2 regions of the Kosakonia cowanii JCM 10956 genome follow, and region 2 is predicted to be linked to the other one. Evidence: predicted binding sites of a transcription regulator. Region 2 holds the regulator's gene; the other holds the start of a gene.
The links. The regulator PurR, encoded in region 2, represses purine synthesis genes. The targets are predictions, from matches to a motif close to CANGCAAACGTTTGCNTG.
Positions count from the first base shown of each region.

Region 1: a site for PurR is predicted at 2,575-2,592, ahead of purT (formate-dependent phosphoribosylglycinamide formyltransferase). Genes of this name have one in related genera too.

Region 1 is NZ_CP019445.1:4,011,017-4,016,207, reverse strand. Features, by position in the region: gene edd (phosphogluconate dehydratase) at 1-618, shown strand, start outside; gene kdgA (bifunctional 4-hydroxy-2-oxoglutarate aldolase/2-dehydro-3-deoxy-phosphogluconate aldolase) at 655-1,296, shown strand; gene purT (formate-dependent phosphoribosylglycinamide formyltransferase) at 1,361-2,539, opposite strand; gene BWI95_RS19045 (YebG family protein) at 2,668-3,006, shown strand; gene yebF (protein YebF) at 3,065-3,415, shown strand; gene BWI95_RS19035 (tellurite resistance TerB family protein) at 3,508-4,173, shown strand; gene ptrB (oligopeptidase B) at 4,253-5,191, shown strand, end outside.
Region 2 is NZ_CP019445.1:3,262,445-3,267,635, reverse strand. Features, by position in the region: gene BWI95_RS15400 (MFS transporter) at 1-552, opposite strand, end outside; gene cydH (cytochrome bd-I oxidase subunit CydH) at 719-808, opposite strand; gene purR (HTH-type transcriptional repressor PurR) at 1,106-2,131, shown strand; partial or broken gene punR (DNA-binding transcriptional activator PunR) at 2,128-3,061, opposite strand; gene punC (purine nucleoside transporter PunC) at 3,174-4,370, shown strand; gene cfa (cyclopropane fatty acyl phospholipid synthase) at 4,668-5,191, shown strand, end outside.

The sequences.
Region 1 (5,191 bases), 750 kb from region 2:
GCCGCGTCGCTGGATGAGTCGATTATCGCCACCATTGATAAGCCATTCTCGCAGCATGGCGGCACCAAAGTACTGAGCGGTAACCTTGGGCGCGCGGTGATGAAGACCTCCGCCGTGCCGGTAGAGAACCAGATCATTGAAGCGCCAGCGGTGGTGTTTGAGAGCCAGCATGACGTATTACCGGCCTTTGAGGCGGGTCTGCTGGATCGTGATTGTGTAGTCGTGGTGCGTCACCAGGGGCCGAAAGCCAACGGCATGCCAGAATTACATAAACTGATGCCGCCACTTGGTGTATTATTGGACCGCCGTTTCAAAATTGCCTTAGTTACCGATGGACGGCTGTCAGGGGCATCAGGTAAAGTGCCGTCGGCAATCCATGTGACACCTGAAGCTTACGACGGTGGGTTGCTGGCAAAAGTGCGTGATGGCGACATTATCCGGGTTAACGGGCAGACAGGCGAGTTGACCCTGCTGGTTGCTGACAACGAACTTGCCGCACGTCAGCCGCATATTCCTGACCTTAGCGCAATGCGCGTGGGCACAGGCCGTGAAATGTTCGGCGCGCTGCGAGAGAAGCTCTCCGGCGCAGAGCAGGGCGCAACCTGTATCACTTTTTAAGACGACAAGATTTTATTCTGGCGAGAGAAAAGATTGATGAAAAACTGGAAAACAAGTGCAGAAGCCATCCTGAAAACGGGCCCGGTTGTACCGGTGATCGTGGTAAACAAACTGGAGCACGCTGTTCCGATGGCGAAAGCGCTGGTTGCAGGTGGCGTTCGCGTACTGGAAGTGACGCTGCGCACCGCATGCGCGATTGACGCTATCCGCGCCATTGCAAAAGAAGTTCCTGACGCTATTATCGGCGCTGGCACCGTGTTGAATCCGCAACAGCTGGCGGAAGTTACCGAAGCGGGCGCGCAGTTCGCTATCAGCCCGGGTCTGACCGAGCCGCTGCTGAAAGCCGCCACCGAAGGCACCATCCCGCTGATCCCGGGCATCAGCACCGTTTCCGAACTGATGCTGGGCATGGATTACGGCCTGAAAGAGTTCAAATTCTTCCCGGCGGAAGCGAATGGCGGCACCAAAGCGCTGCAGGCGATTGCCGGTCCCTTCTCCCAGGTGCGTTTCTGCCCGACCGGCGGCATCTCTCCGGCTAACTACCGCGACTACCTGGCGCTGAAAAGCGTGCTCTGCATCGGCGGTTCGTGGCTGGTTCCGGCCGACGCGCTGGAAGCAGGCGATTACGATCGCATCACCACACTGGCACGCGAAGCCGTTGAAGGTGCGAAGCAGTAATCAGCAGGCGGGTATGAAACCCGCCTGATAACAAGCCCGGACGCACTGCGCACCGGGCTTTTTTTTATCCGTTGACCTGCACCGCAGCAACAGCGGCCACGGCGCGCTCGACCGCACTCTCAACATCCTCAGCCACCGCCAGCGCGACGCCCAGACGGCGCGATCCTTCAATCTCCGGTTTACCGAACAAGCGCAGCTGCACGCCTGCGCCAACGGCGTGGTGGAGATTATCAAAGGTGACGTTCTGGCTGTGCAGCTGCGGCAAAATCACCGCAGAGGCGGCCGGGCCGTACTGGCGGATCGCGCCAATTGGCAGGCCTAAAAAGGCGCGTACATGCAGGGCAAACTCGGAGAGATCCTGCGAAATCAGCGTCACCATGCCCGTATCGTGCGGGCGCGGGGAGACTTCGCTGAAAATAACCTCATCGCCGCAGACAAAGAGTTCGACGCCGAAAAGACCATGTCCTCCGAGCGCCAGCACCACCTCACGGGCGATCTGCCGGGCGCGCTCAAGCGCTGCGGCCGACATCTGCTGCGGCTGCCAGGACTCACGATAATCACCATCCTCCTGGCGGTGGCCAACCGGCGCGCAGAAGTGAACGCCATCCACCGCGCTGATGGTCAAAAGGGTTATCTCAAAATCAAACTTCACTACGCCTTCGACAATCACGCGACCGGCTCCGGCGCGGCCACCCTGTTGCGCATAGGCCCACGCGCTTGCCAGCTGGTCGGCAGATTTAATAAAGCTCTGCCCTTTACCTGAAGAGCTCATTACCGGCTTCACAATGCAGGGCAGGCCGATTTCGCCCACCGCCTGGCGGAAGCTCTCTTCGCTATCGGCAAAACGGTAGCTCGACGTAGGAAGCTGCAACTCCTCTGCCGCGAGGCGACGGATCCCTTCCCGGTTCATCGTCAGTTTTGTGGCGCGCGCGCAGGGAACCACACGCTGCCCGGCTGCTTCCAGTTCAATCAGCGCGTCGGTGGCGATAGCCTCAATCTCCGGCACAATAAAATGCGGTTTCTCCCTGGCGACCAGCGCTTTTAACGCCTCGCCATCAAGCATGTTAATCACATGGGATCGGTGCGCGACCTGCATTGCTGGCGCGTCCGCATAGCGGTCAACCGCAATCACTTCGATACCGAGCCGCTGACATTCGATAGCCACTTCTTTGCCCAGCTCGCCTGAGCCTAATAACATCACACGCGTGGCTGCCGGACGCAGCGCAGTTCCTAAAAGAGTCATAGCGAAGTACCATTAGAAAAAAGTGGGCGCAGTATAACGAAAACGTTTGCGTCTGTCTTTTTCACTTGCGGTGGTTTTTTCATCGCGCTATTATACTGTACAAATACACAGTAAAACGAGGCTGCATCATGGCGGTAGAAGTTAAATACGTAGTCATTCGCGAAGGTGAGGAAAAGATGTCTTTTGCCAGCAAAAAGGAAGCCGATGCTTACGACAAAATGCTCGACCTGGCGGAAGTGCTGGGCGACTGGTTAGGCACCGGTCCGGTCACTCTGGAAGAAGAGACCCGTGAACGCATGGCGATGTGGCTCGCCGAGCAAAAAGATGCGCTCAACGGCATTCTGAAATCCGGCAAACTGCCCGGCACAGAGAGCGAAGAGGGCGCACCATCGGCAAAAAGTGTTGAAGATGAAGCTTCTGACGCGGTCGACATTAAAAGCGCCAGCAAGCGGGCGAAAGTCGCCTGATCTTGCACCGCCAGCAATTTGTACCATGCTTTGAATGGGTATTAACCAGGAGATAAGCATGAAAATAGCAGGGGTAGTAACCGGTCTGTTTTTGCTGGCGGGCAGCATGGCGGCAGATGCCGCCGCGCAGAAGGTCGTGAAGTTTCCTTCCTGTGAAGGGCTCAACGCTGAGGGCATCGCCGCCAGCGTTAAGCGCGACTATCTGCAAAACCGCATTGTGCGTTGGGCAGACGATCAGAAAAAAATTGGTCAGGCGGATCCGGTGGTATGGGTTAATCCGCAAGAGGTCACCGGCAAAGGTGATAAGTGGACGGTGCCGCTCACCGTGCGCGGTAAAAGCGCCGATATTCACTACCGCGTGATGGTCGACTGCCCGGCGGGCAGCGCGGCCTACAAAACGCAGCCATAGCGCCGAAATTTTCCTGATCTTTCCAGATACAGACACTTCCTGACATCTCCCTCGCTTACTCTTGCCTGACGAAAGCGGTTAAGCGAGGGAAAATCATGAACTGGTTAAATCAATTACAGTCGCTGCTGGGTCAGAAAAGCGGCGCATCGACGTCCTCCTCCTCAGAGGGTCAGGGCTTAAATAAGCTTCTGGTGCCGGGAGCACTGGGCGGTCTTGCCGGGCTGCTGGTTGCCAACAAATCATCACGCAAACTGCTCGCCAAATATGGCACTGGCGCGCTGCTGGTCGGCGGCGGGGCAGTTGCCGGTACGGTGCTGTGGAACAAATACAAAGACCGTATTCGCGAAACCCATCAGGATGAGCCGCAGTTTGGCCAGCAGCAGTCGCCGCTGGACGTGCGCACCGAGCGTCTGATTCTGGCGCTGGTCTTTGCGGCGAAAAGCGACGGTCATATTGATGAGCAGGAGCAGGCGGCAATTGAGTTGCAGCTGCGCGAAGCGGGCATCGAAACCCAGGGGCGGGAGCTGGTGGCGAAAGCGCTGGAGCAGCCCCTCGATCCGGCGCGGCTGGCACAGGGTGTCAAAAATGAGGAGGAGGCGCTGGAGCTCTACTTCCTCAGCTGTGCGGTTATCGATATCGATCACTTTATGGAGCGCAGCTATCTTAACGCGCTGGGCGATGCGCTGAAGGTGCCGCAGGACGTCCGTGAAGGCATCGAGCAGGATCTTCAGCAGCAAAAACGCGCCCTTACACCCTGAGCGCGATAACGTTTCGCTTGCAACGCGCGTTTGTTTTGCCACCCTTATAGGTATGGAAAACAGAAAAAAGATAAGTGCTATGTTGCCGAAAGCAAAAAAGATCCCCCACGCCATGACCGTTCATGGCGATACCCGCGTCGATAATTACTACTGGCTGCGGGACGACACGCGCTCTCAGCCAGAGGTGCTTGAATATCTGCATCAGGAGAATGATTACGGGCGGGAAGTGATGGCCTCCCAGCAAGCGCTGCAGGATGACCTGCTGCAGGAGATTATCTCCCGCATTCCGCAGCGTGAAGTTTCCGCGCCCTATATTCGTAACGGCTATCGTTACCGGCATATTTATGAGCCGGGCAATGAGTACGCCATCTATCAGCGCCAGTCGGTGCTCAGCTCTGAATGGGACGACTGGACAACTCTTCTGGATGCCAACCAGCGCGCCTCGCACAGCGAGTTTTACACCATGGGCGGCCTCGACATCTCGCCCGACAACACCATTATGGCGCTGGCGGAGGATTTCCTCTCCAGGCGCCAGTATGGTCTGCGCTTTCGCAATCTGGAGACCGGCAACTGGTACCCGGAGGTGCTCGATAACGTCTCGCCAGATTTTGTCTGGGTGAATGACTCCGAGACCGTCTACTACGTGCGTAAACATGCCACCACGCTGCTGCCTTATCAGGTCTGGCGCCACACGGTCGGCTCGCCGACGCAGCAGGATGAGCTGGTCTACGAAGAGAAAGATGACACCTTTTACGTCGGGCTGAGCAAAACTACCTCACAGCACTACATCACCATTCACCTGGCCAGCGCCACCACCAGCGAAGTGTTGCTGCTCGATGCTGAACTGCCGGATGCGCAGCCGCTCTGCTTTTTGCCACGGCGCAAAGAGCATGAGTACAGCCTCGATCACTACCAGCACACCTTCTATCTGCGCTCCAACCGCGATGGCAAAAACTTCGGCCTCTATCGCACCAAAGTGCGTGATGAGCGGCGCTGGGAAGCGTTAATTCCCGCCCGC
Region 2 (5,191 bases):
GCCGCCTTTCGGTAATGAGAAGAAGAGCGAGACCATGGAGATCACCCCAAGCCCGGCGGTTGCCATAAACGACATGCGCCAGCCGATCGTCTCCCCAAGCCAGGTGGCGGCAGGCACACCGCCGATATTGGCGATAGTCAGCCCCATAAACATCGTCGCCACCGCGCTGGCCTGCTTCTCTTTCGCGACAACGCTCGCGGCTACCACCGAGCCAAGGCCGAAGAAGGCGCCGTGGTTAAGGCTGGTGATGATACGGGCGATCATCAGGGTGGCGTAATCCGGCGCAATAGCAGAGAGCACATTGCCGACGGTGAAGATCGCCATTAAGAAAATCAGCGCGTTACGACGGCCGCGATGGGAAAGCAGCAGCGTCATCAGCGGCGCGCCCACCATAACGCCGATGGCATAGGCGCTGATCAGCATCCCCGCCGCCGGAATCGAGACCCCAACACCCTGCGCAATCACCGGCAGTAACCCCATCGGGGAGAACTCGGTGGTACCAATCCCAAAGGCGCCTATCGCCAGGGCAAGCAGGGGGAAATTTATTTTCATCTTTTGACTCCGAAATGGACATGCCGACCCTCTACCGGGTCGCGAAAGGCAAAAGTATGACAGGTGTCACAAAAAACAGAAGTGAGCGTACGGAGAAAAGTTTATTGCGCAACGGGTAACAATGGGGACGCAAGAACCGAGGGAGAAGGCTCTCCCTCGCATCAGATCAATGCAGTGCAGCGGTCAGCGCGCCGAAAACGATCAGGCTCAGAACGATGACGGTAGTGAAGAGTGAATACTTAAGATCGGTGCTCATCAATTTTTCTCCATTTAATTTCCCCACAAAAAGTGAGCCTGCGCATTTTTGCACAAAATATGGGAAAAATCTTGCGTGATTTGCCAGCAGAACGGTTTTAATACTTCCCCTTTTGCTCAAGATCAGACAAAATTCGACGCTAAATTTATTAGCGTACCGGCCATTGACTCCCCTCCTGACGTCCAGTGTCGTTTTCCCGGCGTACCGCACTCACTTTGATGAGTTCAGGGTGTTTAAAGGCAAACGTTTACCTACCGAATTATCAGGAGCTTACGATATGGTCTGGAGTAATATCTGATGGCAACGATTAAAGATGTCGCGAAACGAGCAAACGTTTCCACTACAACCGTATCACATGTAATTAACAAAACCCGTTTCGTCGCCGAAGAGACGCGCAACGCTGTCTGGGCGGCGATCAAAGAGCTGCACTATTCGCCAAGCGCCGTTGCGCGCAGCCTGAAAGTGAATCACACCAAATCGATTGGTCTGCTGGCGACCAGCAGTGAAGCGGCCTACTTCGCCGAGATCATCGAAGCGGTTGAGAAGAAGTGTTTCCAGAAGGGTTACACCCTGATCCTCGGCAACGCCTGGAACAGCCAGGAGAAGCAGCGCGCCTATCTGTCGATGATGGCGCAAAAGCGTGTCGATGGCCTGCTGGTGATGTGCTCTGAGTACCCGGAAACCGTGCTCACCATGCTAGAAGAGTATCGCCATATTCCGATGGTGGTGATGGACTGGGGCGAATCGAAGGCAGACTTCACCGATTCAGTGATCGATAACGCCTTCCAGGGCGGCTATATGGCCGGTCGTTACCTGATCGAGCGCGGCCATCGCGACATCGGCGTGATCCCGGGTCCGCTGGAGCGCAACACCGGCGCAGGCCGTCTGGCTGGCTTTATGAAGGCGATGAACGAAGCGATGATCAACGTGCCGGAAAACTGGATTGTACAGGGCGACTTTGAGCCGGAGTCCGGCTACCGGGCCATGCAGCAGATCCTCGGCCAGTCCTCGCGCCCCACCGCAGTCTTCTGCGGCGGCGACATTATGGCGATGGGCGCCCTCTGCGCTGCCGATGAGATGGGGCTGCGCGTGCCGCAGGATATCTCCGTTATCGGCTATGACAACGTGCGCAACTCGCGCTTCTTTACCCCCGCGTTGACGACGATCCATCAGCCGAAGGACTCGCTGGGCGAAACGGCATTCACCATGCTGCTCGATCGCATTGTGAATAAGCGTGAACAGTCGCAGTCGATTGAAGTGCATCCGCGCCTGGTTGAGCGCCGCTCGGTGGCCGATGGCCCCTTCCGCGATTACCGCCGTTAATCCCCTCCCGCGGGAGCCTTACTCCGGCTCCCGCAGCCACTCCTTATTCAACGTTTCACTGTCGCCCAGATAATCGAGCAGCCAGTTCAGCGCAGGCGACGCCTCGTTTTGTTGCCATGTCAGGCAGCAGGCGGCATCCGGGAACGGGTTTTCCAGTTCAAGCGCCACCCAGTCACCGCTATCAAGCCACGGTCGGGCAAAATGGGCTGGCACCATCCCCACACAGAGCCCCGCTGACAGGCACGCTTCCGACGAGGCCCAGTCGGGCACCATCACCCGTTTCTGGTTATCCAGCAGCCAGGTAATGCGCTTCGGCAACGAGCGGGAGGTATCCTCCTGAATCAGCGACGGCCAGTTGCGCAACGTCTCATCGCTTAACGGACCGTTGAGTTGTGCCAGCGGATGTTGACGCGAGACGACACACTTCCAGCTTAAAGTGCCCATATCGCGAAAGGCATAGCGCCCCCCGACGGGAATGGCCTGCGTGGCACCGATCGCCAGTTCAACACGGCCATCGGCGAGCGCATCCCAGACGCCGTTGAACACCTCCTGGTAGACCACCAGTTCAACATCGCTGAAGTGACGGTAGAAATCGACAATCATCTGCCGCGTGCGGGCGCGTTTTACAATGTTATCGACGGCAATCGGCAACTGGCCGCGCCAGCCGTTGGCGATCTGCTGACACTGCTGGCGGGTGATCAGCATTTTTTTGATAACAGACCGCCCCTCCTTTAAAAACCAGACGCCGGCGGGGGTTAATTCCACATCGCGGTGGCGGCGCACGAACAGCGGCACCGCCAGCCACTCCTCCAGCTGGCGTACGGTGTAGCTCACCGCAGAAGGCACGCGGTGCAACTCCTGCGCCGCGCCGCTAAAGCTGCCATTCCGCGCTACGGCATCCACCACTTCAAGGGAGTATTCTGACCACATATTCTGCCTGCAAAATTTTTGAAACCAATGTGCAAATATTAGCGTTTCACAACCAGGAAAGCACTCCTTACACTTCCCCACCCTGATTACCTGCAATTAAAGAGAAATGAGAATGCAACCTGGCAAAGGATTTTTAGTCTGGCTCGCGGGCTTAAGCGTGCTGGGCTTTTTAGCCACCGACATGTACCTGCCCGCTTTCAGCGCGATTCAGCAAGATTTAAACACCTCTCCCGCCGTGATCAGCGCCTCGCTGAGCCTTTTCCTGGCCGGGTTCGCGGTGGCGCAGCTGCTGTGGGGACCGCTGTCGGATCGTTATGGTCGCAAACCAATTCTGCTGATTGGTCTCTCTATTTTCGCCCTGGGCTGCCTTGGCACCCTCTGGGTGCGCGATGCTACCTGGCTACTGGTGCTGCGTTTTGTGCAGGCCGTCGGCGTCTGCGCCGCCACCGTTAGCTGGCAGGCGCTGGTGACAGATCACTACCCGGCGCACCGCGTTAACCGTATTTTCGCCACCATTATGCCGCTGGTCGGCTTAACCCCGGCGCTGGCCCCACTGCTCGGCGCCTGGCTGCTGGCCCATATTGAATGGCAGGCGATTTTCGCCACCCTGCTGGCCATCACCGTGGTGTTGATGATCCCGGTTTTCCGCCTCAAATCGCCGGTAAAAGAGGTGGCGCATGACCAGCAGGCACTCACCTTTCTCGATCTGCTGCGCGCCCGCGATTATCGCGGCAATGTGATGATCTACGCCGCCTGCTCCGCCAGCTTCTTTGCCTGGCTTACCGGCTCGCCGTTTATCCTGCATGAGATGGGCTATGGCCCGTCGGTAATTGGCCTGAGCTATGTGCCACAAACCTTCGCTTTCCTGATTGGTGGTTACGGCTGCCGCGCAGCGCTGCAAAAATGGCAGGGTTCGCGCATGTTGCCGTGGTTACTGAGCGGCTTTGCTCTGAGCGTGCTGGCGACCTGGGCAGTTGGCTTTATTCCCGGCGTCTCGCTCACTGCGCTGCTGATCCCCTTCTGCCTGATGGCGATGGCAAATGGCGCGATCTACCCTATCGTGGTGGCGCGGGCGCTGCGTCCCTTCCCGCAGGCGACGGGCCGCGCGGCGGCGTTGCAGAATACCCTGCAACTGGGGCTCTGCTTCTTCGCAAGCCTCGTTGTTTCGTGGCTGATCATTACCCCGCTGCTGACCACCACCAGCGTGATGCTTGCCATGGTGCTGCTCGCGGCACTCGGTTATGGCATTCAGCATCGCGCAGACGAAGAGCAGGATGAGGTGCGTGAGCCCTCCTCCGCGCGCGGGTAGTTGCTGACGGGACTGTCGCTAATGGCGTAATTAGCACGCTATTAGCGACAAGTTGAATCACCTGATATTGAGGCCTATACTGATTCTCGGCTATCTCATAAATACGATAAATATTATGCAGTAACGGGCACCGGAGCGTGCTCGTTTCCCCAAGGAGGGCCTTTTCTGGCAAGGGTCTCTCCCTTCCTCTGTTCTACGTCTGATATCAGCCTTACGGTGCAAACCGTGAGATTTCTCACAAATTCTGCCAGCGTCTACGCTTGTAGAGTTCTGATCACTATTCGTGATGGAGAAGGTATGAGTTCATCGTGTATAGAAGAAGTGAGCGTGCGGGATGACAACTGGTTCCGCATAGCAAACGAACTGCTGGGTCGCGCAGGTATTCGTATCAACGGTCCCGCACCCGCAGATATTCAGGTGAAAAATCCTGATTTTTTCAAACGGGTTTTACAGGACGGTTCGCTCGGACTCGGCGAAAGTTATATGGACGGCTGGTGGGAGTGCGAACGGCTCGACATATTCTTCACCCAGGTACTGCGCGCCGGCCTGGAAAAACAGCTTCCACACCATCTCAAAGATACCCTGCGCATTGCCGCCGCCCGGCTCTTCAACCTGCAAAGCAAAAAGCGGGCGTGGATTGTCGGCAAAGAGCACTACGATCTCGGCAACGATCTCTTTACCCGCATGCTCGACCCCGCGATGCAGTACTCCTGTGGCTACTGGAAAGAAGCGACCACCCTTGCCGAGGCGCAGCAGGCAAAATTGCGGCTTATCTGCGAAAAACTGCAGTTAACCCCCGGCATGCGCGTGCTGGATATCGG